2 linked regions of the Panacibacter ginsenosidivorans genome follow. The protein of the gene in region 2 interacts with the protein of the main gene of each other region in a pairwise test. Links are inferred from orthologs where the notes say so. Each region holds a gene or a part of one and is shown on either strand. Other genes may lie near its edges.

What was found.
Region 1: the proteins of FRZ67_RS07165 (region 2) and priA interact in binary tests that used the Escherichia coli proteins (3 or more experiments, as listed by UniProt). The link is inferred for Panacibacter ginsenosidivorans from one-to-one orthologs.

What each region holds. Positions count from the first base shown.
Region 1 is NZ_CP042435.1:840,803-856,519, forward strand. Bases 6,615-9,734 are described here. They hold priA (replication restart helicase PriA), read right to left. Parts: upstream 9,366-9,734; coding sequence 6,864-9,365; downstream 6,615-6,863. Other genes in these bases: FRZ67_RS03495 (lysophospholipid acyltransferase family protein), read right to left, coding at 9,368-9,734. Outside these bases: FRZ67_RS03460 (hypothetical protein), read left to right, coding at 1-379; FRZ67_RS03465 (TonB-dependent receptor), read right to left, coding at 473-2,854; FRZ67_RS03470 (head GIN domain-containing protein), read left to right, coding at 3,208-3,924; GTPase Era, read left to right, coding at 4,240-5,109; ribosome biogenesis GTPase Der, read left to right, coding at 5,189-6,499; more of FRZ67_RS03495, read right to left, coding at 9,735-10,159; FRZ67_RS03500 (sterol desaturase family protein), read right to left, coding at 10,301-11,287; FRZ67_RS03505 (YkgJ family cysteine cluster protein), read left to right, coding at 11,391-11,867; FRZ67_RS03510 (MFS transporter), read right to left, coding at 11,929-13,173; FRZ67_RS03515 (deoxynucleoside kinase), read right to left, coding at 13,275-13,907; folK (2-amino-4-hydroxy-6-hydroxymethyldihydropteridine diphosphokinase), read right to left, coding at 14,089-14,580; signal peptide peptidase SppA, read left to right, coding at 14,640-15,717.
Region 2 is NZ_CP042435.1:1,720,078-1,735,630, forward strand. Bases 8,302-11,257 are described here. They hold FRZ67_RS07165 (single-stranded DNA-binding protein), read right to left. Parts: upstream 10,025-11,257; coding sequence 9,578-10,024; downstream 8,302-9,577. Other genes in these bases: gldE (gliding motility-associated protein GldE), read right to left, coding at 8,302-9,488; mutY (A/G-specific adenine glycosylase), read right to left, coding at 10,112-11,194. In the rest of the region: FRZ67_RS07125 (ComEC/Rec2 family competence protein), read left to right, coding at 1-1,263; purH (bifunctional phosphoribosylaminoimidazolecarboxamide formyltransferase/IMP cyclohydrolase), read left to right, coding at 1,433-2,935; FRZ67_RS07135 (DMT family transporter), read left to right, coding at 2,954-3,847; FRZ67_RS07140 (polysaccharide deacetylase family protein), read right to left, coding at 3,933-5,237; FRZ67_RS07145 (LutB/LldF family L-lactate oxidation iron-sulfur protein), read right to left, coding at 5,324-6,703; FRZ67_RS07150 (DUF3109 family protein), read right to left, coding at 6,803-7,387; gliding motility lipoprotein GldD, read right to left, coding at 7,520-8,137; more of gldE, read right to left, coding at 8,148-8,301; FRZ67_RS07175 (HU family DNA-binding protein), read left to right, coding at 11,657-11,947; FRZ67_RS07180 (tetratricopeptide repeat protein), read left to right, coding at 11,972-12,823; FRZ67_RS07185 (Rne/Rng family ribonuclease), read left to right, coding at 13,150-14,700; FRZ67_RS07190 (FkbM family methyltransferase), read right to left, coding at 14,848-15,553. UniProt on the Escherichia coli protein: Plays an important role in DNA replication, recombination and repair. Binds to ssDNA and to an array of partner proteins to recruit them to their sites of action during DNA metabolism. Acts as a sliding platform that migrates on DNA via reptation.

The sequences.
Region 1 (15,717 bases), 880 kb from region 2 along the record:
TCCGGCTAAAATAGAAGTCAAAAAAAATCTCACCGTTTTTACTGATGCCACGAATGATGAAAATGATGAAACACCATCAAGGTATATTGTAACACTTGCTGGTAAAGGGTATGACGAAAAAGCTAATTATGACAGCAAAGGAATTCTTATAAGTTATGAAGATAAAATTAAGGATGCTCAATTACCTGCTGCTGTTACCGATGCAATTATGCAGAAACATACAGGAGCAATAATTACAAAAGACCGGGAAATAATAAAAGATTCCAAAGGCATAACAAAAGATGAATACAAAGTGCATTTTAAAGATAACAAAAAACATTATACAGCTTTAGTAGAAGCCAATGGAACAATTGATCGTATGCATAAGCATTTTATTTAAAAGCATAAATATTTTGATAAAGTCAGCTGGAAAAACTACGCGGCTATTGCTGCGTAGTTTTCATGCCTATTTATTTTATTCAATAATTAATTACTACAATTTCACATTTACAGAAAGCATAAAATTGGTCCCTGCCATTGGATAATAATAATTATCATTCACCAATGATCCTTCATAAAAATAAGGATAGGTATAACCATTCGGTTCATACTTTTTGTTGAACACATTATTCACCTGCAGTATAAAATTCCATTCTTTAAACAACACATTTTTTGCATTATAAATAGCCCTTATATCCTGCACATAATAATCATTCAGGCTGCGGTTCTTGTTTTGTGTATTATCCATATATTGCCTGCCAACATATTTCCCTAATAAACTCAGCTCTGTATTTTTAAAAGGTAAAATATTTATACTACCACCTGCAATTACAGAAGGTGAAAAAGAGATGTTTGTATTACTATGTTCAACACTTTGCTGTTTGTTTTCATCCCAGTCATCAATATACTCTGTGAATGATTTTATTTTGTTCCTGCTCAAACTCAGGTTGGCAGCAGCATTCACCCACTTATCGATCACAACCCCACCTTGCAATTCCACACCCATCCTGTAACTGCCGGGAACATTTGTTCTTGTATAACTACCCACATCATTGATCTTACCTGTAAGCACCAGCTGGTTGTTATAATACATATAATAAAAAGTGGCACCCCAGTTAAATTGTGATGTTTTTTTATCAATACTCAATTCAACATCATGCAATGTTTCATATTCAGGCTGCTGTGATGGGTTAGCTTCAAAATCATCGCGGTTGGGTTCATGATGCGCTAAAGCATAACTGAGATAAGCATGATAGCCGTTGTTGAAATAACTTATACCTGCTTTTGGATTTACAAAATTAAAATTACGTTTGATCATCAATTCAGGATTATCCTCAAACCCATTCATATCATGCACCACTCTTCTATATTGCAGGTCTGCAAACACATTCCAACTACTGCTTACCTGATGCAACCATTTGGCATAAACATTTGCATCATTTTTATTGGCAGTTAAAAAATAATATCGGTAATCTTTAGGTATGCCAACATTCGCCCAAATAATATCGCCGTGATGTTTACCATCATATTTGGTCCAGCTACCACCTACAGTCAATTCATCTTTTGCTTTTTTATATTGCAAGGAAAAAATCTGCCCATAGAAATAATTATCAAGCCAGCGATCTCTTACTAAGTCTGTAGCGGTTATCGTTTCTGAACCAATAACTACATTTTCCAATCCATAATCTTCAAAAGATTGCTCAGCCTTGTACTCTTCATAATAACCCTTTCCTCTTGTTAGAAAAGAAGCAACATTTAAACTCCAACTGCTATTCAAAACCTGGTTCACGAATAACTGGTAATGATCCTGCTGGTAATTATCTGTCTGATTATCGTATGGCTCACCCGGTTTTTCTGTTCCTGCAGCATTATAGGTTCTGTCTGTTTGCAGCAAAGCTTCGGGCAAGCCATACCATGACTGGTACGTTTTTTCTTTACCTGAAAAAACATTCAATCTTATTGAAGTATTCTTACTGGTATAAGCAGGAGAGAAATAAAATGATTGCAGATTACTGCTTGCTCTGTCAACATAGCCATCACTACTTATACGACTAAGTCTTGCATCAATAGTAAAATGATCACTAATTAAACCGCTGCCAACCTTTATTGTATTCTTCCAGGTATTAAAAGAGCCAAAACTATTGTTGGATTCTCCGTAAGCAGTCTCATTGAATTCATTGGTACTCATATTAATGGTAGCGCCAAATGCGCCTGCTCCATTTGTAGAAGTTCCTACGCCTCTTTGAACCTGTATAGAATTTATTGAAGAAGCAAAATCAGGAAGGTCAACAAAATAAGTGCCCTGGCTCTCTGCATCATTATAAGGAATTCCATTGAGCGTAACATTGATGCGTGTGGCGTCTGAGCCTCGTATGCGAATGCCTGTATAACCAATACCGGTACCGGCATCAGAATTTACGACTACCGATGGTGTTTGATTCAACAGGAATGGAATATCCTGTCCCTGGTTGAGTTTTGCAAGATCCTTTTTCGAAATATCTGTTTTTGTAAATGGTGCTCTATCAGAAGCCCTAATAGCTTTTACTTCCAATGGCTCAAGTAAAAAGGCAAGATCATTTAAAACTATATCGAAAGTTTTATTGTCTGTCGTGGTAAAACTTTCTTCCTCTTTTTGCATACCTACATATTCCACCACCAGTTTGCAGACAGCATTAGCAGTTACGTTGGTAAATTCAAAACTACCGGCATTATTGGTAAGTGCCGTCCTTTCTTTTTTGTCATTGATACGCAAGGTTACGGTAGCGCCTTCCAGTGGTTTGTTCTCTTTGTTTTTTACTGTTCCGGAAATGTTGACTTGTGCAAATGTTGTTACAGCCAGCACAAAAGCTGCTAATGTTCCCAAAAGCTTTTTCATAATACTCATTTTTTCGTTCAATAATTTGGGAACAGGGAAAATTGCTGATGGAGAGGAACATGCATGTAGTGTTCACCTTCCCTTCGCAGGCATTACCCTGTTCAGGTTCTACGGGTGTAATCTCAGCCTCCATTGAAGGAAGCACCCCGGGAAATAGTAAAAATGGTTGAATAATTGCTGATTAGTATTACCAGCCGTACAAGTGAGTGACACAACAGGCGATGATAGCAGTAATACAGATCGTCAACAAATCATTTCAAATATCTTACCGTTATAGCTGCAAAGTAATAACAGAAATTTTAAATTAGCTGTAACAATTTTTCATGTCAGCCGTTCCACCTAAAAATTAAACAATGAAAAAAATTATAGGAAGCCTTTTTACATTAATGATAATGGGCACTCTACATGCGCAGAATCTTGTGTATGATGCCAATGCGCAGGTAAGAAAAGTAAGCAGTTTTCATGGTGTTGCTGTGGGTAGTGGTATTGTATTGTATCTCTCACAAGGCAAAGAACAGGCCGTAGCTGTTAGTGCTGAAGATGAAAAATATACGGAACGCATCATTACAGAAGTAAAGGATGGTATTTTAAAGATCCGTGTAGATGGCAAAATGTGGAATAACTGGAACTGGGGTAACAAAAAACTGAAGGCTTATGTAACGGTGACAGACCTTGATTATTTAGATGCATCGGGCGGTTCAATCGCAAAAATTACAGATGAAATTTCTGTAAACGATCTGAAAAGTGAAGCCAGCGGCGGCAGTATTATAGAAGGAAAAATAAAAGGGAATAAAATGGATGCAGAACTCAGCGGTGGCAGCATTTATAAAATTGATGGTTCATTTAACAGTATAAATATTGATGCAAGTGGTGGAAGTATTTTTAAAGATTTTGAGTTTGAAGTAAACACCTGTGCAGTGGAAGCAAGTGGCGGTTCAATCATCTCACTTTCTGTGAATAAAGAATTGAAAGCGGATGCAAGTGGCGGTTCTATTATCAATTATAAAGGAACCGGCGTTATAACCAGTGTTGATGCAAGTGGCGGATCGAGCATCAAGAAAAAAGACTGATAAGCGTTTAAAAAGTTTGGTTCGTAACCTGCCTGCTCCTATCTTTGCACCCCAAATCGCGAAACAATAAGTAAAATTATATATCGCGAGGTAGAGCAGCGGTAGCTCGTCGGGCTCATAACCCGAAGGTCGGAGGTTCGAACCCTTCCCTCGCAACTAAAAGTAAAAGCCTCTTTGTGAGGCTTTTTTCTTTTATACAATTATGGGCCAGGGTGCAGTAAAAGTATTAAGCTGCCGTTGCGTCGCACTCTTGTACTTTTATAACTTTATTGAACAATAAAACAACTCGGCAATCTTGGGCCTTTGCGGTTAACAATGAAAGCAGGATTCGTAAACATATTTGGTAAGCCAAACGCAGGCAAAAGCACTTTATTAAATGCATTGCTCGGCGAAAAGCTGGCTATTGTTTCACCAAAAGTGCAAACAACAAGACATCGTATAAAAGGTTTTGTAACAGAACCCGGAAAATACCAGATCATATTTTCTGATACCCCGGGCATTATTGAGCCACGTTATAAACTGCAGGAGAAAATGATGCAGTCTGTAAAAAGTGCATTAGAAGATGCAGATGTGGCATTACTGCTTGTTGATACGACAGAAGGTGTGGAAGAAAACAATAACCTGTTTACTTCCCTGAAATTAAAAGTTCCGGCTATTGTAGTTTTGAATAAGGTTGATAAGATCGGTGAGAAAAGAATTACAGCAGCAGAAAATTTTTATAGTCAGCAACCTTATTGTAAAAAGCTGGTAAAAATATCAGCACTGAAAAATGATAACATACAGGAATTAATAAATGCTATTCTTGAATTTTTACCAGAAGGAGAACCATTTTATCCGGAAGATGATATGACCGATCTGCCCACAAAATTCTTTGTCGGCGAAATGGTAAGAGAGAAAATTTTTGAATTGTTTGGAGATGAAATACCTTACCACACGGCAGTAATGGTAAATGAATTTAAAGAGAAAGAAACACTGGTAAAAATACAGGCAGATATAATAGTACAAAGAGAAAGTCAGAAAGGAATATTATTGGGCGAAGGTGGCAAGATGATAAAACAAATAGGTACACTGGCAAGACAGGATATCGAAAAATTTCTTCAACAAAAAGTATTTTTGCAGCTCTTCGTAAAAGTAAGACCTAAATGGAGAGACAATGAAATGCATTTGAAAGAATATGGATATTAAAAAGCCTTCAGGTATCAGCGATCAGGTTTTCGATGTGATTTCCTTGAGCCTGTTACCTGGAAACTGAAATCTAAAAATCATGAGTTTTACAGTAGCAATAGTAGGCAGACCAAATGTAGGCAAAAGCACTTTATTCAACCGTTTATTGGAAAAACGCCAGGCCATTGTAGATGATGTAAGTGGTGTTACAAGAGATCGTCAATATGGTATTGCTGAATGGAATGGCAAATCTTTCAACGTTATTGATACTGGTGGTTTTGTGGCAGGCAGTGCAGATGTGTTTGAAACAGAGATACGCAAGCAGGTAAAGATTGCTATTGAAGAAGCTGATGCGGTTATATTCATGACTGACGCAGCGGTTGGTATCACCGATCTTGATGATGATATGGCTGATCTTTTGCGTCGCTCCTCCAAACCCGTTTTATTGACCGTAAATAAAGTTGACAATAATGACAGGATGCTGTCAGGTACAGAATTTTACAGCATGGGTTTTGAAAATGTATATTTTGTAAGCAGCATGAGCGGCAGTGGTACAGGTGAATTACTGGATGCTGTTGCAGCTTTTATTCCTGAAAAAGATGCAGATAAAGAAGATGAAAACCCACTTCCAAAATTTGCAATCATTGGTCAGCCAAATGTGGGAAAGTCTTCATTATTGAATGCGCTGATAGGCAAAGAACGTACTATTGTAAGCGACATTGCAGGCACTACCCGAGATACTATTCATACGCACTATAATCTTTTCAACAAAGAATTTATTCTTATTGATACAGCGGGTCTTCGTAAGAAGAGTAAAGAAAAAGATGACCTTGAATTTTATTCCGTAATACGTGCCATACGTGCCATGGATGAAGCAGATGTTTGTATGCTCATACTTGATGCTTCCAAAGGTATTACGGCACAGGATGTAAGCATCTATTCACTTGCAGCCAGGAAAGGCAAAGGCATTGTGGTGCTGGTAAACAAGTGGGATCTGGTTGAGAAAGCTACCAACACTGCCCGTGATTATGAGAAACAATTAAAAGAAAAACTGGCGCCGTTTAACGATGTTCCTGTGATCTTTATTTCAGTAAAAGAAAAGACCCGCATTTTTAAAGTAATAGAAACAGCGCTGGATGTTTACGAAAGTAAAACACGTAAAATACCTACCAGCAAACTAAATGAAGTAATGCTGAAAGCTATTGAATCTTATCATGCACCTGTGGTAAGAGGTCATTCTGTGAAAATAAAATTTGTAACGCAGTTACCAACGCACGTTCCTTCCTTTGCGTTCTTTTGCAATTTCCCTGATGATATTAAAACACCTTACAAAAATTATCTCGAAAACCAGTTGCGCAGCAATTTCAATTTCAGTGGTGTACCCATGAGATTATTTTTTAGAAAGAAGTAGTAGAATAATCTTTTTAAACCACGCTGCATTACTACTATCAGGCGTTCCTTGCGTCGCACACTTGTACTGCAATAAACAAATGAGCAAATAAAAAACAAGCCCGTCCAGGAATAGACAGGCTTTAACCAATTCTTGAAAACTTGTAATACCGATCTTTGTCCTTGATCATGTGTTACAGCTGCAAAAGAACAGCAATACCGTCGTTATAAAAATAGATGGCAGCTCCCTTTGTTTGTAACAATTAAATAAACTCAGTTGTAGTAGAATTATTACAGCAAAAAATATTGCCGGCTAATGTTTAAAGTGCACAAGTGTGCGACGCAACAAAAGTTTAATAGCATTGCTTATGTCTGGCTCATAAAAATCATACCGGATCTACATCAATAATAATATCTACACTCCTGTATCTTTTATTGCTCTGAATAATTACAACCTGCTGCTGTAATTGCATCTTGCATTGATTGATAAGATGAGCATCTTTAGGAAGTTTAAACAATACATCCCACAAATACTGATTGCGTACACGGTTTACAACAGGCTCGGCAGGACCTGTAATATATTTATGCAATGTTGGCAAACCTTGCACCAGCAGGTTTGCAGCCTCTTCGGCAAGATGCGTTTCTCTGTGACGAAATGTAATATGAATCAGGCGGGAGAAAGGAGGATAAAAAAATAATTTACGGTTATCTATTTCAAAATCGTACAACGCTTTGTAATCATGAGCCTGCACAAATTTTAACACAGGATGATTTGTGTTGGTAACCTGTATAATGACTTTCCCTTTGTCATCTTTGCGACCTGCTCGTCCGCTTACCTGTTCCATTAACTGGTAAGCTCTTTCATTAACACGAAAATCTGTAAAGCTGAGCAATGCATCTGCATCAAGAATGCCTACAAGATTTACATGTTCAAAATCGAGCCCCTTTACCACCATTTGAGTACCCACTAAAATATCCAGCCGCTGTTGTTCAAAAATTTTTATCAGGTTATCATGATCATGTTTTCCTTTTACACTATCGTAATCCATGCGTGCCACACGGGCTGAGGGAAATTCTTCAACAATCGCTTCTTCAATTTTTTCAGTACCAAAATTCTTTTGTATAAAGTTGTGGCTGCCACATGCAGCACATGTTTGCAAAACAGGATAATTGGTGCCGCAATAGTGACAGGAAAGTTTATTCTTAGACTTATGATAGGTAAGCGTTACATCACAATGCTGGCATTGCGGTATCCATCCGCATACGCTGCATATCATATAAGGCGTATAACCACGCCTGTTTTGAAAAATTATAACTTGCTTTTTTTCATGTAAGGATGCTTCAATCGCAGTTTTCATCTGCAAAGAAAACATTGGTTTGCTTTTATCTTTGGTAACAACTGTTTTAAGATCAACGATCTCAATATCAGGAAGCTTTCCTTCACCAAAACGTTCATTCAATTCTACCAAACCATATTTATTATTTTGAGCATTATGGTAAGTCTCCATTGAAGGCGTGGCGCTGCCAAGTAATACTTTTGCTTTAAACAAAGAAGCATAGTAAATAGCTGTATCCCTTGCATTGTAGCGTGGGGCAGGATCATGCTGCTTATAAGAAGTATCATGTTCCTCATCAACAATTATAAGTCCCGGATCTTTAAAGGGCAGCAGCAACGCGGATCTTGCGCCTAACACTACTTTTACCTCACCATGCTTTACCTTATTCCATATCTCCACACGTTCATTGGGATTAAACTTAGAATGATAAATAGCTATATTGCCGCCAAAGTGTTTCTGCAGTCTTCGTATTATCTGCGCTGTTAATGCGATCTCCGGCAGCATATACAATACCTGCCTACCTTGCTTGATATATTGTTCAATAAGCTTTACATACAATTGTGTTTTACCACTCGATGTTATACCATGCAAAAGACAAACTTGTTTATCAATAAATGTTTGTTCTATTTTCTGTAAAGCTTCTTCCTGTGCTGGTGACAAAACAAATTCAACCGATACATTTCTTGGCAGCATTGGCAGTCTGCTGGCATCTTTCTTTTCTGCAATAAGAATATTTTTATCTATCAGGCCTTTCAATTGTGCAGAACTTGCATTTGCCTTTTTTAATAACGCAGTCTGTGTTACTTCTCCTTCCGATTTAATGATATGTAAATAGGCCAACATCAACTCTAGCTGCTTTGGTGCTTTACTCCAATTATTAAGCAGATCAGCTAATTTATCTTCATTGAAATAAATTGGATTGAGTGCTATATATGTTTCTGTTTTGGGCTTGTACTTATCTTTAAGCTCTTCCCATACATAACAAACTTTTTTATCGATCAGTTTTTTTATAACCGGATATACATGAGAAGCATCCAATATCTGCTGCACCTCACTTAAACGTAATTCTTTCTTTAATTCCAGCGCTTCTGCAACAAGATATTCTTCATCGTTAAGATCACTAAAATCAAGGCCGTGCTCTTCGTTCCACAGCAATATACTTTCGCTGGAAAGCTTAAGATTAGAAGGCACTGCAGCATGCATTACTTCACCTTCACTGCACATGTAATATGAAGCTACCCACTGCCATAATTGTAATTGCCGGGGATATACCAATGGCTCAGTATCCAACACATTGAGTATTTCCTTAGGTTCAAATGCAGCAGGCTTATTTGTATGCAAAGTCTTGATGATTCCTGCATATTTTTTATTTCTTAACTGTACTTCTACTCTCGAACCAGTTTGTACAGATGATTGCAGGTGGAATGGAATAAGCCATGTATAATTCTGTGGTAACGCAAGGGGAATAATTATTTCAGCAAACAACACACCCGTTTGCCGTTGCGAAAAAAGATCTGAACTATTATTTATTTTATTTGCAGCTGCACTCATTATTACTCTTTTTCACCGGCCATATCTTTTACACTTATACCCGTTGTTTTAAATTTACGATACTTTCTCAGGCCCTCTTCTATTTTATCATACACTTGCCTTTTTAATATTTGCATATCTCTTACTGTGTATCCATCCACTGAAATTTCATTCAAGTACACAACTCTTGACCTGCCAGGTGTTAATTCAAAAATACCACTCCAATGCATCCTGTCAATCGTATCTACAAATAACAAAGGCTTTATTGGTGTTTGTGTTTCAATGGCAATTTTAAAAGCACCATCATAAAAATCTTTTAGTGGCTCTTCTGTTTCATTAAAAGTTCCTTCAGGAAAAATAAAAATGGAAATACCATGTTTTAAAGCAGCCTTCAATGCTCTTACACTCTTGGCTCTTTTTTCCGGGCTGCTCCTGTCAACAATTATTGCAGCTGCGCGATATATCCACCCAAAAACAGGATAATGCACCATTTCATGTTTTCCTAAAACCCTTACAGGCTGGTGCATGCAGCGTACAAGTGCTGGTATATCCATATATGAACTATGATTTGCTACAAAAATGTATTGCTTTGTTTTATCATGTGCCGTTTCATATATTTCCTTATGCCTTATAAAAATAAAACCATACCAGATCCTTGCCCACATGTTACAAATTATATATACAATATTGCCCCCTCTTATACCAAAGAATGAAAACACCACCACGAAAGGCAATGCAGTAAACATAATAATAACGAAAGTTATTAATGCATAAACACAATACAGGTATTGAAAAAATCTTCGCAGGTATTTCATTATTCTATTATCGTACCGAAGATAAGGAGAGTTTAGAGTTCATAGTTTTTGTATTTATGAACCCGGCTATTACATCTAAAAGCATCACCTGTTGCGTCGCACACTTGTACTGTATTTGTTTATGCAGCAACAAGATGGTCATCATTTATTTTCACGGGTAGGTTCCTTTGCAAACAATGTAGCTATTTGAAGATCTTCGCTATTATCGCCTTCGACTGTAATATTATTATAACCCCAATCTTGCTTTTCTGTTTCACGCATCTGTTCACTTGTTTGCCGGCTGCCATCATGGCTCCAGCCCGGCGGGCCAAAAATATAATTCCATTTTTCTTTAAAGCTTATATCCTTTATCCTTACATCCTTCCATAATTGTTTCCATTCATGAAACACAATATTGACCGGAGTTTGTTCTTCCACATTTTTTGTAAGACCATATTTTAACGGAGCATATTCTTCTTCTGGTAATTCAGGTTGAAATGTGCCAAAAAATTTATCCCAGACTATCAGGAACATACCCATATTCATATCGAGATATTTAGGATTAGAAGCATGGTGTACCCTGTGATGAGAAGGTGTTACAAAAATATATTCCATCCAACCCATTTTTTTGATCAGCTCAGTATGCACAAAAATGCCCCATATCTGTGTGGCGGAATAAATAAAAGCTATATCCAGTGGTTTAAACCCACACAAGGCAAGCGGAATAAAATAAATAAATCTATATAAAGGCTGAAATACAGAAGAGCGGAAACCAACTGTAAAATTCATTTTTTGCGAACTGTGATGCGTAACGTGCGTGGCCCAAAAAAATCGTACTTCATGATCAAACCTGTGCAACCAGTAATAAATAAAATCTTCTGACAATAAAAGTAATAACCAATATGCAGTTGCAGATTGCCAGGTTATAGCCGATCTGCTGTAAAACCAACTCAATACTGTTAAAGAAACAATACGGAAAATAAGATCTAAACCTCCGTTCAGCAGCATCAGGTAAACATTGGCAACCGTATCTTTAACTGTATAAGACTTTCTGTGCTGCAGATGCGTCAATAGAATTTCTATTCCTATAATGAGGAGATATAGAGGTGTTGATAAAATAATGAGCCATTGCTCTCTTATACTTTCCATGTTGTAAGGGGTTGGCTGCAGTTAATTAACTGAAAAGCCTCAAATTTGTCTGGGCAAAGGAAATACAAATCTTCAAAAAAGTAATTTAAAACTTTCTGAAAGCATGAAAGAGGATATTTTACATAATTGGCAAAAAAAGTCTACAGACCACCAGAAACAATACAGACAATTCCTGAATCGTGCCGACAAGAATAAAGTTTTGAAACAATTACCCGATCTGCATGAAGAAGCTTTTCAAAAAATAAATTGCCTGGAATGTGCCGCCTGCTGCAGAAATTACTCGCCGCGTTTTAAAACACCTGATATAAAACGTATAAGCAAGCATTTAAAAATGCGTGAAAGTGATTTTATAGAAACCTACCTGAGAATTGATGAAGATGGTGATTACGTAGTAAAAAGCAAACCCTGCCCATTTCTTGGTGAAGATAATTATTGCAGTATTTACGATGTAAGGCCTTCTGACTGTCACCGCTTTCCTTATACGGATGAAGATGTGATTTTAAAAAGACCAAATATTACTTTGAAGAATTCCACCTTCTGCCCTATTGTTTATTATGTGCTGGAAAAGCTGTTGCCATAAAATATAAAAGTACAAGTGAGTGACACAACCGGTGATGCCATAAAAAACAATAGCCTGCAAACTAATATTCCATCTTTCTTAAACTTGGCGCTTTAAACCATGTTGTAATTACAACTAATAAGGTCATACATCCACCAAACACCACAGAAGGAACAACACCAAGCATTTTTGCTGCAACGCCACTTTCAAACTGACCGAGTTCGTTGCTTGAATTAATGAACATGCTGTTGACACTCATGACACGGCCACGCATATTGTCCGGCGTTTTCAATTGAAGAATAGTACCACGAATTACAACGCTTATACCATCGAGCATACCGCTTAGCATTAATGCAAAAAATGAGAGCCAGAAAAATTTTGACAATGCAAATATGATAATGCAGGTACCAAAACCACCTACTGCAAAAAATAATTTTCTCCCTTGCTGCCGTTGCAATGGAAATACTGTAAGCATTACCACAATACAAATAGAACCTATATCCATTGCTGCATTCAACCAACCAAAACCTATTGCACCAACTTTTAATATATCTCTTGCATACACAGGCACCATGGCAACAGCACCACCAAACAACACTGCAAAAAGATCGAGCGATAATGCGCCAAGCACTTCTTTTGTTTTGAAAACAAAACGCAGGCCTTCCTTTACACTATCCCATGTTTTCTTCTCGCCGGGTTCGTTTAATGCTGGTTTGGGTTTTAGTTGCAGCATTACAAAAAAAGCTGCCAGTATAAGTGAGCAGATCACTATTAATGTTCCTGTTATTCCTGCATACGATATTAGTAATCCTCCCATCGCATGGCCAACTACAGATGCAGTAAGCCATACACCCTGGTTCCACGTGGTTGCATTCTGCAGTATATTTTTTGGAACGATATACGCAACAAGTACTCCAAACACGGGCCCTGTAAATGCACGTGTAATGCCTGTGCAGAATATCACTGCATATATACAAACCGCTATCCAGTGATTAGTTAAATGTGCTGATGTAAATTTTGTAGAAAGCATTAATAAAATCAATGCACATAGTGCATAGATCAACACGCCGCGTAATATCATTTTTCTTTTTTCGCTGAGATCAATTACGTGACCGGCGTATAGTGCAAGCGAAACGGCAGGAATTACTTCAGACAAACCAACCAAACCAATTGCCAACGGGTCATTTGTCAAATTGTATATCCACCAGCCAACCAATGTACCCATCATACGTAGCCCCATAATGAAAATAAAACGGCCGGCCATAAGGCTTCTGTACTCTGGTATTTTTACCGCTTCTAAAGGATCCTGCTTTCTGGTTAATGACATGAATAAAAATTAATACCCGCTCTGTAGATAAAAGTGCAAATGTACAAGAGTGCGACGCAACAGTTGATGCTATGAAAAATAAAAGCCGGGTTCACAAAAATTCACGGTAATGTAAAATAATGCTGCCCGTCATCAAGATCGCTCTCTAACGCATCCAGCACTACTTTCAGGTGCTTTTCATTGTCAAGAAAATCCGCGCTGGATGCATCAATGAAAATAGTCTTTATGTTGTGCTGCTTTATATAACCTGTATATGTTTCCTGTATGTTAAAGAGATATTCATCAGGTATACTTTGCTCGTAACTGCGGTTGCGCTTCCTTATATTTTTTTGCAATTTAGCCACAGGCGCATGCAGGTAAATAACTATATCGGGAAAAATGATCTGCTGGTGCATAATATCAAACAGCTTTTGATACAACCGGAACTCTTCTTCAGGCAGATTTACTTTTGCAAACAACAGACATTTGGTGAACAAATAATCAGAAACGGTTACCGATTGAAACATATCTTTTGTACGCAGCATATCTTTCAATTGCTTATAACGCTCTGCCATAAAAAATAATTCAAGCGGAAAAGCATATTGCTTCGGGTTCTCGTAAAACTTTGGCAGAAAAGGGTTTTCATCAAACTCTTCTAAAACCAAACGTGCATTCAGTTTCTTCGACAGCAAATGCGCCAGCGTTGTTTTACCTGCTCCAATATTTCCTTCAATGGCTATGAAATGATATTTCATTAGTGAACCGGATTTTTCTTTTTTTGAACCAGGCAACAAATCAATGTGCTTCGTTCCTTGCGTCGCACTCTTCTGCTTTATTTCTTTACGCAGCAAAATATAACTAACCTATTTTCATAACTGCTCTTAACAAAATGTCGTCTTCATCAAAAAGGCTGATATTCAAAATTAAGTGCTGCAATCAGTTGTTGGAATCAATTTTATACACATTCAGGGTATCTGCACATTCTTCGAGTAATTGGGCCACGCTTTTATTAAAAACAGGATGTACGAAATCGGGAGCAATTTCTGCAAGTGGCATCAATACAAAACGTCTTTGGTGCATGCGTGGATGGGGAACTATAAGGTTGGGCTCGTTAATAATATCGTTGTTGAAAAAAAGAATGTCAATATCAATGGTGCGTGGGCCCATCTTCACTGCCCGTTCCCGTCCCATTATGTTTTCTATACGCAATAATGTTTCAATAAGTTTGTGAGCCTTTAATTCTGTATTAATAAGTAGTACCTGGTTATAAAAGTCAGGCTGATTTTCCAAACCCCATGCGGCTGTTTCATATATAGACGATTTACGAACTATTTCGCCACAGTATTGTTTAATATAATTATACGCCGTTAACAGATTGTCCGAACGGTTGCCTAAATTGCCGCCTGTCAGCAGGTATGCTTTATTCATAAATAGAAATAGTAAAAGGGTTCAAATATCTTTATTTTTGAAATGCACAAAAGAGAACTATGAAGAGTTTCCTAAAAATATTTTTTGCTTCGTTCGTGGCATTGACCATTTTCAGTTTACTTGCAATCGTTATTGGCTTCTGGATACTGACAAGTGTTTTACAGCCAGATAAACCGCAGGTTGGCTCAAAAGGTGTTTTGGTGTTAGATCTGAATGTTGCATATAACGAGCAGGAAAAAGATAATCCACTTTCTGCATTATCTGGTAATGAATCTGGTAATGCACCCGGTTTATATGATGTAGTGCGCATGTTGCATTATGCAAAAACAGATAGTACTATTAAGGGTCTTTATATAAAAGGTGGTTATAACGCTAACGGTTTTGCTTCCAGTGAAGAGTTACGTAAAGCTGTAGTTGATTTTAAGGAAAGTAAAAAGTTTGTAATTGCTTATGGAGAAACATTGGACCAAAAGTCATATTATGTTTCTACAGCAGCAGATAAAGTTTACTGTCATCCTCAGGGTGGTATTGATTGGGACGGGTTTTCAGTAACACTTTTGTTCATGAAAGGTTTGTTGGATAAACTTGGCGTAGAGCCACAGGTATTTTATGCAGGTAAATTTAAAAGTGCTACAGAACCTTTCCGTTTTACAAAAATGTCTGATCCTAATCGCCTTCAGACCACAGATATGCTTAACGATCTGTACGCAACTTTTCTCGAAACAACAGCTCAGGCCAGGAAAATTGATACGGCTACGTTACATCAGCTTTCTATTGACGGCACCATAAGAACTGCTTCTGATGCTTTAGCAAATAAATTGGTAGATGGATTAAAATATGACGATGAAGTAAAAGATGAACTAATAAAAAAACTAAACATTAAAGAAGCCGATAAGATCAATTTTGTTTCATTGGGTAAATATGCAAAAGCAGTAAATTTCAAAAATAGCAAAGGAGATGACAAGATCGCAATAATTTATGCATCCGGAGATATAGTAGGTGGTAAAGGTCAGGATGGGGAAATAGGCAGTGATAATTTCGTGGAACTTATCAGAAAAGCAAGATTGGATGATGATGTAAAAGCGATCGTATTTCGTGTTAATTCACCAGGCGGTAGTTCGTTAGCGAGTGATGCGA
Region 2 (15,553 bases):
TTAGGAATGATATATGCCGCAATGGTCTGGATATTTTCTTTCTTTAAACAAAATAGAACAAGTAGGATATTTAAAGCTATTATTATTCTTTTTGTCTTGTGGACTTTTACATTAATTGCAGGTGCCGTGCCTTCTATAATGCGCTCGGCAGTCATGTTTACTTTTATTGTAATTGGTGATCTGTTGAGCAAACGATCCAATATGTACAATGCACTTGCAGCTTCTGCTTTTTGCATGTTGGTATATGATCCGTTCACTTTATGGGATGTTGGTTTCTTATTATCGTATGCCGCTGTTATAAGTATTATCACCTTTCAGAAGCCTATTTATAACTGGCTTTATTATCAAAACAAACTGCTTGATAAAGTTTGGGGATTAGCCTCAGTAACATTATCTGCGCAAATACTTACTATCCCTATTGTAATATTTTATTTTCATCAATTTCCAAACTTTTTTCTAATTACAAATTTCATAGCGGTTCCATTGTCCGGTTTTATTTTATGTGGTGAAGTGATCTTACTTGCTCTTTCTTTTATAACATCATTAGCCAACCTAATAGGAACTCTTGTTGACTATATGATATACTGGCTGAACAGTTTTATCGAAAACATCAATACACTACCCATTGCTGTATGGAATAATCTTCAGTTAAGCGTATTTCAAACATGGATGCTTTTTGGAATATTCATTTGTGTTTGCATATGGCTCATGTTGAAATCTTCGAAAGCATTCATAACATCAATTGCTTTTGCGTGTATGTTTTTTATATCGTTAAGCTTTAATTACACCGAACGAAATCAACAAGAAAAACTGATTGTCTATAATGTTCCTAAGCAATGTGCTATAGATGTAATCCAGGGAAATCATTATTCATTTACCGGTGATAGCATTTTATTACAAGATGGTTTTCTTCGCAATTTTCATCTTAAACCTGCACGTGTTCTTTACAGAACGGAGCCCGCAACAACAAATGCTTTGAAAGAAAATCAGGTGACTAATATGGATGGCAAAAAAATTTTGCTTCTTACCCAAAGCATGCCACGCCAAAAGTATCAAACTAAAATACCTGTTGATATCCTCATCATCGCACATAATCCACGCATCTACATAAACCAGTTACAGCAGGCATTTGATTGCAAACTGATCGTTTTCGACAGCAGCAATCCGCTGTGGAAAATACAGCTATGGAAAAAAGATTGCGACAGCCTACATTTGCGCTTCCATTCAACACCAGATGATGGTGCATTTGTAATGGATCTTTAGTTATTTATTTTTTTGAGCCCGGCTTTTGTAACACAGATTTAGCTTTCGTTGCGTCGCACTCTTGTACGCTTTGTTCAATATTGATTTGAACGATGCAGTGAGTGACACAACAGGCGATGCCATAAAATACTTAAGCCAGCAACAAAAACTTCTTATAAACCTTCGCATCATGCAAAAGAAAATTCAGTCAGCATTGATCTCTGTTTTTTACAAAGATGGTCTTGAACCACTGGTAAAAGAATTAAACCGTTTGGGAGTTACTATTTACTCAACAGGTGGTACGCAAAAATTTATCGAGGACCTTGGCATTAGTTGTGTACCTGTTGAAAATCTTACAACATATCCATCGATATTGGGTGGTCGTGTAAAAACCCTGCACCCGGCGGTGTTTGGCGGTATTCTTGGCAGACGCGATGTAGAGCAGGATCTAAAAGAAATGCAGGAATATAAAATACCTGAAATTGATTTGGTAATCGTTGATCTTTATCCGTTCGAAGAAACATTGCGTAATACAACTGAAGAAAAACTGATCATTGAAAAAATAGATATCGGCGGACCGTCTATGATTCGTGCCGCAGCAAAAAATTTCCGTGACCTTGTTGTGATCGCAGCAAAAGATGATTATGCAGGCTTGGTTGAATTGTTGCAAAATCAAAATGGCGCAACTTCCATTGAACAACGTAAATCCTATGCGGCAAAGGCTTTTGACGTAGTGATGAATTATGATATTGCAATCAACAATTATTTCAACGGAACCATTTTAAAACCATTAACGCATAAACAATCGATGCGTTATGGTGAGAACCCTCATCAAAAAGCATCTTTCTTTGGTGATCTTACAGAAGTGTTTACGCAGTTAAATGGTAAAGAACTTTCTTACAATAATCTTGTAGATGTTGATGCAGCCGTTCAGATAATACAAGAATTTACAGATACAACTTTTGCCATTATAAAACACACCAATGTTTGCGGCGTTGCTGCAAGACCAACCGTAAAAGAAAGCTGGGATGCAGCATTAGCAGGCGATCCCGAAAGTGCATTTGGTGGCGTACTTGTTTGTAACGGAACAATTGACAAAGCAACTGCTGAAGCCATCAATGAAATATTCTTTGAAGTATTGATCGCACCGGGATTTGACGGAGATGCATTAGCTATTTTAAAAAGCAAGAAGAACAGAATATTGCTCGAATTAAAAGATCAAAAGTCAAAAGTCAAAACACAGTTCAAGTCGGTTCTTAATGGCACATTGGTGCAAGACAACGATGAAGGCAACTATGCAGAATGGAAAGAAGTTGGTGGCAGAGAAACAACTGCAACTGAGAAAGATAACCTTGCTTTTGCAAACATTGTTTGCAAACATCTTAAGAGCAACGCAATTGCATTGATAAAAGATAAACAACTCGTTGGCAAAGGTTGCGGGCAAACAAGTCGTGTTGATTCATTGCGTCAAAGTATTACCAAAGCAAAACAATTTAATTTTGATCTGCATGGTGCGGTACTTGCAAGCGATGCATTCTTTCCGTTCAATGACTGCGTGCAGATAGCACATGCAGAAGGTATTGAAGCTTTCATTCAACCCGGCGGATCAGTACGCGATAAAGACAGCATTGAATATTGTGTACAAAATAATCTTGCAATGGTGATGACCGGGTTGAGACATTTTAAACATTAACGACAGCATTCCATTTTATTGGATACAGGAATTAAAAATAAAGCCTATTTCGCACTAACTGCTACCAGTATCATCTGGGGCACCACATGGGTTGCCAGCAGAATTGGCGTAGAAGATGTGCCGGGTCTACAGGTATCTTATTTAAGGCAGTTCATTGCGGGCTGCCTTTTACTTGTATTCTTTTTTGCACGAGGAGAAAAATTACCAACATGGCAACAGTTTCGTTGGTTATTCATTCTTTCCATTTTCATGTTTGTGCTTGCAAATGGTTTCAGTACATGGAGTGTAAAATATATTCCGAGTGGCTTGGCTTCACTCATTAGTGCGCTTGCGCCAATTTGTGTAGTGCTTATCGATCTTGTTTTTTTCAAGCAATTTAAAAATACACCGTTAACGTTTATTGGTTTGTTTATCGGCTTTGCGGGTGTTGCAATTGTGTTTTATGAAAATGCTTTTCACGAACAACCGGAAGGTTATGCACTCGGTATCATCTATGGTTTTATTGCAATGATCGGCTGGAGTATCGGAACCATTTTTATTACAAGAAACAAATACAATATCAATCCGTATTACGCAATGGGTTGGCAAATGTTTCTCAGTTCTTTTATGATCTTTGCGCTTGCAAAAATTACCAATCAGAATATTCCTATAAATGAAGTTTCGCTGAAAACATGGGGCGCCATTGCATACCTTATTATCATGGGTTCTATATTCGCGTTTGCTGCATTTATTTATTCCATAAAATATTTGCCAACTGCCATCGCATCGCTCTATGCTTACATTAATCCAATCGTTGCCATGTTATTCGGCACGTTAATTCTGGATGAGCCACTCACAATAAATTTATTACTTGGCGCAATCGTTACATTGGTTGGTGTGTATATTGTAAACTACAGTGTAAAGAAGACATAATTTTTTTGTGAAACCAACCACAGAATAAGCATTAAGCTTTTCTTGCGTCGCACTCTTGTACGTTCAAATCAATACTCAATAATGATCAGCCAAAATTTCTTTTTAAAAAATCTGCATACATATTTCTCCAGGGAAGCCATTCTTTTTGTTCCGTTACAAAGTGATTGTGAAAGATGGTGATCAAATCACCGTCAACAGATTTTATTACATCATGATATTGCTGTAATTCTGCCGCTGCTTGCTTCGCAGTATAGTGTTGTTCAAAATATGAGTTGGCTTCCATGAAGCAGAAAGGATGAACTAATAAAGGTGTTTGCTCTTCTTTTTCTAAGTCATACCAACAAAAGGAAGATGCAACAGAGGCCCTGAAACCATTAATGCTGCCATATCCCATAGAAAAATCATTTTTGATTTGGTTATCAATAAGCAAACGATAAGTTTGAGGCAAGGTCATTCTTATATAATGTTGACGGCTCATTGTAACAGCTTTGCCCGTGATATTTTTAAAAATAGAAATCTCTTTCTTCAAAATATTTTCATCGTCACCACTTTGCCATGATGGGTGAATGCCAACACTATATTTTGCATTATGAGTTTTGATTAAACCCTGCATTGCATTTGTGTATGGAGAAAGATTTTTATCATAGCCTTTTCTATTTTCTGCAAGCAGGAAAAAGTAATATGGTTGTAGATTATATTTTACATGCAATTCATCAAGCCATTGATAAGTATCAAAGGGATCTCCACCTAACCCAATCATTGCAAAAAAACGCTGAAAATAACTTTTGAAGTTTGCTGTTCCAAGATCTTTTGAAAGTCCAAGCGTATTTTTTAAGAAGGGATGATTTCTGAATGCATAAGCTATATCAATGTCATAAGTTGGCAGAAAGGTGAATGATGAATGATAAATCTTGAATGTAGAAAATTTTTGCTTCAGCATTTTTTTAAATTCTTCAATCCATAAATTGATCAAAGGCAAATGCAAAAAATCTTCTTTAAAAGCTAAGCTATTTGGATGCGCATACCTGCTATACATATCTTTTTCATGCGGCAGATATTCTTCGTAGCGTGCCAGCAAATAAAATGAAGCAGAAAAAATATCGAATGGAATATCACCACCAGATTTAAAAAAAAATTTCAGATCATTCCATTGAAAACATTCAGCTTTCTGTTGTTGAATATTATTTTCAAATAACAACGCATGAGGTTGAATCCAAAGCTCCCGTTGAGTTACAGAAGAAGATGAATAATTTATCTTTATAGCATCGGTTTGCTGAAACAGGTCGGCATCATTTGTAATAATAATTTCATCATTGATCTGTTTGCTGAAAAAATCAATGATGTAAGAAAGCCTTGTACTTATTTGTGTGGAGTAAAGAAGTATTTTCATTCAGTCTCGTGATGAATAAAGATAAGAAAGTACAAGTGAGTGACACAACGAAGATGCTATGAAAAACAAAAGCCGGTAAATAAAAACTATTTCGTCTCTTCCTGTTCTTTCCACATTTCATTAAAAGTCTTCTTACTAAAATTAAGATCACTTCTATGTGTAGTCCACCCTTTGAAAACTTTATTTACAACCCAGTTTTTTAAGTTACCGTTTCCCATATTCATCATACCGCGATTTAGACTTGCCTGTTTCCATACTTTCCACGCAATGCGCTCTGCAAAAGAACTATCACCTTCTTCAACCGCTTCGTGACGGTTCTCTAACAATAACTCATGAAGATTAATTTTTACCGCGCAAACTTCTGTGCAATTACCACACAACGAGGAAGCATAACTAAGATGTTTATATTCATCAATGCCTTTAAGATGTGGCGTTATAACGCTCCCTATGGGACCGCTGTAAGTTGTTTCATAAGCATGACCACCAATATTTTTATAAACAGGGCATGCGTTCAAACAGGCGCCACAACGAATGCAATACAATGCTTCGCGTGTCTTTGCATTTGCCAGCAAATTTGTGCGTCCATTATCTAACAGGATCACATACATTTCTTCCGGTCCATCCACTTCATTTGCTTGTTTTGGGCCGGTAACTATCGTGTTATAAACCGTAACGCGTTGCCCAGTTCCATACGTTGCAAGCAATGGCCAGAACAATGCAAGATCATTTATAGAAGGAATTACTTTTTCAATGCCAACAATTACAATATGCGTTTTAGGAAATGCGCAACTCAATCTTGCGTTACCTTCATTTTCTGTTACAGCGATGCCACCAATATCAGCAATGATAAAGTTTGCGCCAGTAACACCAACTTCCGCCTGCACATATTTTTCACGCAGCTTTTGACGAGCGACAAGCGTTAATTGTTCAGGCGATAAAGATGGATTAGTGCCTAACTTTTCTGCAAATAATTTTGCCACATCTTCTTTGCTTTTGTGCATAGCAGGCGTAACTATGTGATAAGGTGGCTCGCCATCCAGTTGCTGAATGTATTCGCCAAGATCAGTTTCTACACTTTCAATTCCCAAAGATTCAAGATGATGATTAAGATGAATTTCTTCAGTAACCATGCTCTTGCTCTTCACCAATGTTTTGCAATTTTTTGCTTTGCAGATATTTTCTATTTCCTGAAGCGCTTCCTCTGAAGTATCGGCCCAGATTACTTTTGCGCCACGTGCAGAAATTTTATTTTCAAATTCCTCCAGATACGTATCTAAATTTTCAATGGCACGCCACTTTGCATTCTTCGCTCTTTCCCGCGCAGTAGCAACATCAGCAAATTGTTGCTTGCCAATGGGCACGACAGCATTGTATTTACCAATGTTGAAATTGATCTTGCGCCGATGATCTAAATCAGTTGCTTTGATCGTACTCTTTGCAATAAAAGATGATGCTGTTTCGGTCATGCAATTATTAAATATTTTTTTGAGCCAAACTTTAGAATTCAATTAAGCTTTCGTTGCGTCGCACTCTTGTACGCTTAGAACTTCATTCCGCACCCGGAATTAATCTTTACCGATATGTTCTGCCGTTGCTGCTAATGCTTCATAAAATTCTTCACCGTATTTGCGTATAATGGATTCTTTCAGGAAAATATACACCGGCACTTTCAATTTCTTGCCAAGGTTACATGCTGCTTTGCAAAGATCTTCACGAGGCTCGTAGTTTACATATTCGAGATCAGGGTCCTGCCTGCTTTTCTTTATACGAATAGGAAAGAGATGGCAACTGATGGGTTTTTTCCAACTAAGTTTTCCATCGTTGTAAGCCTGTTCAATGCTACATTTTAAAATGCCTTTGTCATCTCGAAAACCATAAGCACACATTTCTCCTCTTATAGTTGGTGTAACCCAGCCATAAGTGGTATCGTAGGTATATTTCCCAAGTTTTTCTATTGCCGTTTTTCCTGCTTCGGTAAGATATGGTTCTATGATGTTGTAATTACTAATGAGTTCATCAAGTTCATTAAGTTCAAGCGGTGCACCTGCATCTCCATCTTCGCAACAACCGCCTTTGCATTTGCTGAGATCGCAAACGAATTGTTCTTCTATAATGTGGTCGCTGATTAGTTTATTATCTATTGCTATCATGTTGCCCCCATCCCCCTAAAGAGGAGTTTAAATTTTAATAGCGAAGATACGCTATGTTGAAGAAAGAACTGAACGATGAAGAGAGTGACACAACAGGCGATGCTATTTATTCTAAAGCTTATAAACAAAAAGCTATTTCGTCCACTTAAATGTGCTGATAAGATGCATAAGGTCCTGCACCAAAAAATCATTTACCGGTTTTAATGAATCCTGGTTCGGTGTTGTGTCGAAATATAATGCGCCGCGTAGAAAATGTTGCGACGAATCAGTAAGAAAAAATTGATTGGCGGTAGCTACATCTCCGCTTACTTTGAAGTATGTTCCATGAATACCGTTTTCTGTTGATATAAGCGAATCGTTGATGGCGCTGGCTTTCACAGATTGTTTGTTGGTGAGATTATAAGCGTCGTTCAATAATTTATCGAGCTTGTTTGCACCAATTTTTTTGTAGCTTACGTACACACGCCCGTTGAACTGAGGGAACTCAACATTGATCCACCAGGGGTTTTCAGGAGCATCTCCAAAGAAGCTGCTGTCTCTTACAATCTTTGCATAAGTTGGATATTCAAATGTGTAAGGAAAGCCGGGCTCATTAAAAGTTTGATAAGATTTTTTTGGAAAATCTATATTGAAGTAACCAGTTGGCTTTGGAACATACGGGCTGTTGCAGGCAGATAATAACAAAACGGATAAACTGCAGATGAAATAACGTAATGAATGTTTGCTCCGCCTGTATGATATATAAGTCACAAATAAATTTTTAGATCGTTTTAGGCCTTATAGTAATTTTTATTTTTTGCAGACGGTTTCTTGCAATTTCAAGTACTGTAAAATCAAAGTCTCCAACATTTACTACAGCATTAATTCTTGGAAATTCTCCTGCTATCTCAAGCACAAGACCGGCGAGTGAATCACTTTCTCCCTTAACCCCATTAAAGGTATCCATCGGAAGCTGCATAAATTTACAAACATCACTTACAGAAGTGCGGCCATCGAAAATGTAGTTATAATCGTCAAGTTTTTTAAAGCCGCTTTCTTCATCATCAAATTCATCTTTAATTTCACCAATAACCTCTTCTAAAATATCTTCCAATGTAACGATACCGCTGGTTCCGCCAAACTCATCTACCACCACTGCAAAATGAACACGCTTAGCCTGGAACTCCTGCAGCAAGTCATCTATCAATTTATTTTCGTGTACAAAATAAGGCTGACGCATAAGAAAATGCCAGTCAAAATCATCATCATTATCAAGATAAGGCAATATATCTTTTGTGTTAATAATGCCAACCACTTCGTCAAGATCATCTTTATACACAGGAAGCCTGCTATAATGTAATTCTTCTATCCTTTTTACCAGTTCTTTAAAAGAAGCTTTGTGATCGATGCCACTCACATCAAGCCTTGTGCGCATGATCTGCTTTACAAAAATGTTACTGAACTTTGCAATACCTTTTAAGATGTCTTTCTCTTTGGTTGTATTCTCATCATCACCGGGCGTAGTAGTATCAATAGCATCATAGATTTCTTCCATCCTCTTTGCCCGGCCTGAATTACGGGAGAACCTTCTTTCTACAGCATCTGAATGCCGCATAAACCATGCACCAGGTCTCTTAAAGATGTAAAAAACACCTTCTGCGATCACCCCAAAATCTTTTGCGTACCTGATATTATTCTGACGTGCCAGTATCTTCGGCATTATTTCGCAAAACAATACCAATATAACAGCGACCACCACTACTTTAATTACAAATTCTAACCACTGATATTCAGCTTTGGTAATATCATCTAAAAGAATATTAAGGATAATGATGATACCAATATTGAAAAAACTGTTCGCAAGAATAAAAGAAGCGAAAAGTTCTTTAGGTTGTTCCAGCAGATCTATAACCCTGTTGTAAGGTGGCTGTTGCTTTGTTTTGAGCAGGTTGATATCTTTATTAGTGAGAGAAAAGAAAGCAACTTCTGCACCTGATACCACGAATGAGAAGAATATCAGGATAAGCAGCAAAATAATAAGCGCCGTGGTACTTCGCGGGTCAATAGATGCAAGATAAGCTGGATGTATATATTGAAAATGGGACACTGCAACAGTTTCCAAACGATTCGATTTTGATTACAAAGCTAAATTATAATGGCACGCCATTATCAGCGTGCCAATATTAAGAAATATTATTAAAAGAGGGCAGTTTAAAACGGCAGACCTTCGGCCGGTTCGTCTGCTATCGGCGGAATATCTCCGCCGGGGAAAGGTTCTGCGCCGTCAGTAACACCGGGCGCCGGATGATATCCGCCACTGCCATCATTACGTTTATCAAGCATTATCAGGTTATCACCTACAATTTCTGTAGCAAATTTTTTATTGCCTTCCCTATCGTCCCAACTGCGGGTTCGCAATCTTCCTTCCACATAAATCAAACTCCCTTTATGCAAATATTTTTGCGCCAGTTCTGCAAGACCCCGCCACAATACTACTGTGTGCCACTCTGTTTGTGAGATCAGTTTTCCAGCCCTGTCTTTGTAAGTTTCTGTAGTGGCTAATGGAAATTTGGCAACTGCAATGTTTCCCTCGAGGTACTGAACATCCGGGTCTTTACCAAGGTTGCCAATCAACATTACTCTGTTTACTCCTCTCATACAACTTATTTTTTATTCGCCGGTGATAATATAACCCTTGTCACTCTAAAATTATAAAAAAACCAGCTAAACAAATAAGTTAAAGTGCTAAAAAAGAGCAGGCTGTACATTTTTAGTTTCAAGATGCTGGTTAATAAAAGCCGGAAATGGTAAATGTGCCATCTCCTGTGCAGATAGCCATAAGCTATCTTTTGTTTTCAATTTTGGGGGAATGTTATTTAATTTAACCACAATAAAATGCCCTTTTATATGCTGATGTGTTAGTTGCTGTGACGCGGCGGTTGTAATCAGTTTTACTTCATGGCTGTCAATTCCCAACTGCTGTTTAAGAAAGTCAGCGATCATCTTTTTATCCCATTCCCGGTGTGATGCAGATTCTATCAAATAGAACTCAAAAAGATTTTGCCATATATCTTTTTCAGTCCTTTTACGTACAAATGTTTTTTCTCCGGCCTCGAAAATAAAGTAAGAAAACCAGCGCTGTTTTTTACTAAGTACCTTTTCTTTTACCGGTAATTTATTTACTGTTGCAGCTTGATATGCTTTACATATTTTGTTAAGCATACATCCTGCACACAATGGCAGCATTGGTTTGCAAACGGTTGCTCCAAAATCCATGATAGCCTGATTATAAAGGCCTGGACTTTTTTTATCGAGCATTTTATCTGCAAGCTCTTTAAATTGTTTTTTACCTTCTGTGGTATCAATGGGTGTTGCAATCCCAAAAACTCTTGAAAGTATTCTGAATACATTGCCATCCACTACAGCATAAGGCAGGTCAAAACAAAAAGAAGCAATTGCAGCAGCTGTATATGGGCCAACCCCTTTCAATGCTACGATCTTTTCGTATGTGGATGGAAATTTTCCTTTATAATTTTTATTGATAAAACGGGCAGTATGCAATAAATTTTTGCAACGTGTATAATAGCCCAAGCCTTCCCACAATTTAAATACTTCTTCATCTTTTGCTTTGGCTAAAAGTCTTATATCAGGGTATTTTTTTACGAAACGTTCATAATATGCCCAGCCTTGTTCCACACGTGTTTGCTGTAAAATTATTTCGCTTAACCAAACTTTGTAAGGATTCTTTTCACCTTTCCATGGCATAGGCCTGTCATTCTGTTCCTTATTCCATTGCATCAAAAGCCTTTCAAATCCTGCATCTTGCATAAATCAGAAAAATTAATTGCTATTATGTTAATTATCAAATTAAAAGACTATTTTAGTCATATTGAACCGGGCATTTTATTCTACACTCATCGTCTCTTGCGTCGCACTCTTGTACCCTCTGTACTTAATGCAGCAAAGATGAAAGTTAAGCTGATAATTAGAAAGCTGGTTTGAGTATTATTTTACATTTTATATACTTCTTTTCTAAAAAAACTAAAACAAAAAAGTCAAAAAATATTAATCGGTGTTGCCAGGTGCTGAATAACATTGCTACAGCTAAAGTGTGCGACGCAACAGGATTTGACTGACGATTTAAAGCCGGGCACATAAATATTTATATCTTTACAAAGCATTGCTATTCAGACAAAAACAATTTCACGAAAAAACAATTTATTTTCAAAACCTAATGTTTTGTTATAATTTTAGCCTTACGATTGCTTAAACATCTTAAACATACTCTGTATGAGAAAATCAGACCTGATTAACAACATTTCTGAAAAAACAGGCATCCCAAAAGTGGATGTACTTGTTACGGTGGAAACACTTATAAAAGAAATAAAAGAAAACATTTCCAAAGGCGAGAACATTTACATACGCGGCTTTGGAAGCTTTATTACCAAAAAAAGAGCGGCAAAGATTGGCCGCAACATCAAGAAAAATATTGCTGTTCATATCCCCGAGCATCACATCCCGGCATTTAAACCTTCCAAAGAATTTGTGAATGAAGTAAAGCAAATGAAGATTCCGCAATAGATTTGCGGTTCAATTAAATCATTTGTGAAAAAACAACAACTTATTCTTATCTCCGGTGGCCTCGTATTACTGGTGCTATTGTATTTTTTTGGTAATACAACGCCCCCTGCATCTGCGTCTCCACAAATGCAGTCAGAACAGGGACAGTCTGCTACTAACAACAACAGCGTATCCACAGATGTTCTTGCTATAGCCAGGAAAAGCCTTGCCCCGGCTCAGTCTGAAAAACTTACACAATTAGAAAACAGTGTAGTGCGCGGTGATGTAAAAGATCAAAAGATTTTGGTGTATAACCAGATAGCACATTATTGGCGGGATACTTTACATAGACCTGATATTGGTGCCTATTACATGGGGGAAGCTGCAAAATTGGAGAATTCGGAAAAAAACCTCAATTTCGCAGCCCGTTTGATGTTAAACCAGATTATGGCCGGAAGTGAACCAGATAAAACATCCTGGCTTGCCTTAAACGCAAAAGCTCTTTATGAACAGGTTTTAAAGATCAATCCTGCCAATGATTCTGCAAAGATCGAATTAGGGGCATGCTATCTTTTTGGAAATATATCTGCAATGCCAATGGAAGGCATCCAGAAGATTCGTGAAGTAGCAGACAGGGATACAACAAATATGTATGCTCAACTGATGCTTGGTTTGGGAGATATCAGAAGCCAGCAATATGACAAAGCTGTTGAGCGACTGGAAAAAGTTGTGCAAAAAGAACCGAATAACCTGCAGGCACTTTTCAATCTTGCTGAGACGTATGAACGTAAAGGTGATAAAGAAAATGCCATTAAATGGTATCGAGAGGTGGAAGGTCATATTGATGTTCCTGCTGCAAAACAGGAAATTGAAAACAGGATCAATTCATTGAAATAAAATTTATTATTTAACCTTAAAATTATTGGATTATGCCTTGTGGCAAGAAAAGAAAACGTCATAAAATAGCAACACACAAACGCAAAAAAAGGCTTAGAAAGAACCGTCATAAAAAGAAAAATAAATAATTTCTCTTTTTTATTGAGATCAATGCCGGTTGCAATTTTGTTGCCGGCATTGACCGCTTACACGAACTGCCATATTTTTCCACCGCAACTTTTACCTATCCTTTCCTTGTAATTCTGGCAGCATGGTGTTTTGATGGAAGTACTGTGAATTGTCAGGCTAATATTATTAATATCTACCTGACCTAAAAAGTTGCATTTGTGAATAAAGAACTAATTATAAACGCAGCACCAACCGGTGTTGAAATTGCCTTGCTTGAAAACAAAAAGCTGGTAGAACTGCATCATGAAAAAACAGATGCAAGTTTTGCTGTGGGCGACCTTTATCTTGGTAAAGTAAAAAAACTGATACCCGGTTTAAATGCTGCTTTCGTAGATGTTGGGTTTGAGAAAGATGCATTTCTGCATTATACAGATCTTAGTCCGTATGCCCGTTCCTTGCTCAAATTTACCCAGCTATGTGTTACAGAAAAATCTGATCAGATACCTGATTTCTCCAAATTCCAGGTAGAGCCTGAGATCATAAAAACGGGCAAAATAAATGAAGTACTTAACGGCAAGCCCGATATATTGGTGCAGATCTTAAAAGAACCTATTGCTGCAAAAGGCCCGCGCCTTAGTTGCGAGATCTCATTACCGGGCAGGTTTGTTGTTATTACCCCTTTCAATGATATTGTTGCCGTTTCCAAAAAGATCCATTCAGGCGAAGAAAGAAAGAGATTACAAAAGATCGTTGAGAACATTAAACCAAAGAACTTTGGCGTAATTGTGCGCACAGCAGCAGAAGGCAAGAATACAGCAGAGCTGCATGAAGACTTGCTAAACCTCGTAGAAACCTGGAAAAATATTCAGCGTAATTTAAAGAACAGTGTTTCCCCTTCTAAAATATTAAGCGAGCAGGATAAAACAACTTCCATTCTCCGTGATCTGCTGAGCGAAGATTTCAACCGTGTTGTGATCAACGACAAGAATATTTATAACGACACCCTCTCTTACGTTAATAAGATCGCACCTGATAAACAAGATATTGTTACTCATTACCACAACGGCATTCCTATATTCGACCAGTATGGTGTAACCAAGCAGGTAAAATCTTCTTTTGGTAAAACAGTTAACCTGCCCAGCGGCGCTTACCTTATCATCGAGCATACAGAAGCGCTTCATGTAATTGATGTAAACAGTGGTTACAAAAGTGTAAGTAATAACCAGGAAGAGAATGCATTGGAGACAAACATGGAAGCCGCAGAAGAAATAGCAAGGCAATTACGCTTACGAGATATTGGCGGCATTATCGTTGTTGACTTTATCGATATGAAACTTCCTGATAACAAAAGAAAGGTTCAGGAAGCCATGGAAGAATTCATGCGTACAGACAGGGCAAAGCATGCGGTGCTTGCCATTTCCAAGTTTGGCCTAATGCAGATCACCCGCCAGCGTATGCGGCCCGAAATGAGTATCAATACATCTGAGATCTGCCCAAGTTGCAATGGCACCGGAAAAGTAACCAGCACCTTATTGCTCGAGGATGAAATAGAAAAAAGATTACTCTATCTTGTTACGCACCAACACAGCAATCTAACTATTTTCGTGCATCCCATCCTTTATTCGCATCTTACAAAAGGTTGGTTGTTCTCTATTGCCCGTAAATGGAAACGTAAATGCAAGTGTAAGATTACAGTAAAGCCCAATTCAGATTATTACTTTACAGAGTTTCATTTCTTTGATGCAAATGATGAAGAAATAAAATTCTGATAACAAAACATATTTGTAAAACAAAGCATCATGTACAATGATGCTTTTTGTTTTTATATATGTTGCCGGCTATATGTTTTTATGTCATCACGTGTTGCGTCGCACTCTTGTACGTTCTGTTTTCATAGGAACAAATTACAATTGCCATTATTGACAATTTAAATCTTTGTTTTCTATAATTGTATTTGCACCGCATATAGCATAGCTGTACTTATTGAACGATTTATTTATTGCTTCAAAAAAAGGTTTAGAACAGCCATCTTTCATCCAATCATGCAATTCAATAATTATTAGTCTGACCTTTGGTAACCATTCCTCATAGTTTTGTAGGAACAATTCTCTTTCACTTGTCTCAATATCTATTTTCAATACATCAATCCTGTCTATATGTTGCGTTCTCATCAGCATATCAATAGTTATAGCTTGTACATCTCCTTTCTCTTTATTTTCTTCAACAACCAATGCTGAATGACCCATTTCATATTTATCAACCACATTAAGCTTTGTCTCACTGCTCCACAATCCTGCATGCATAAGTTCCACGTTCTTATAGCCACTTACATTTTTCTTTAATATTTCATAATTATCCTTATCAGGTTCTACACAAATAACTTTTGCTTCAGGAAACCTGTTTTTCATAACTATTGTAAAAAGACCAATGTTAGCACCGGCATCAACAATAACAGTTGGGACAAAGGAAAAATTGATATTGTAATCACCATGTAAAAAAACCTGGTCAAACACAGCAGCATCTGAAGTATTTTTTCTTAGAAAAAAGGCACTGCTTATTCCGGGAACTTTAATTTTGGTTGCGTGTTTAAATTTAAAAACAAAATACAGGCTTATTCCTTTA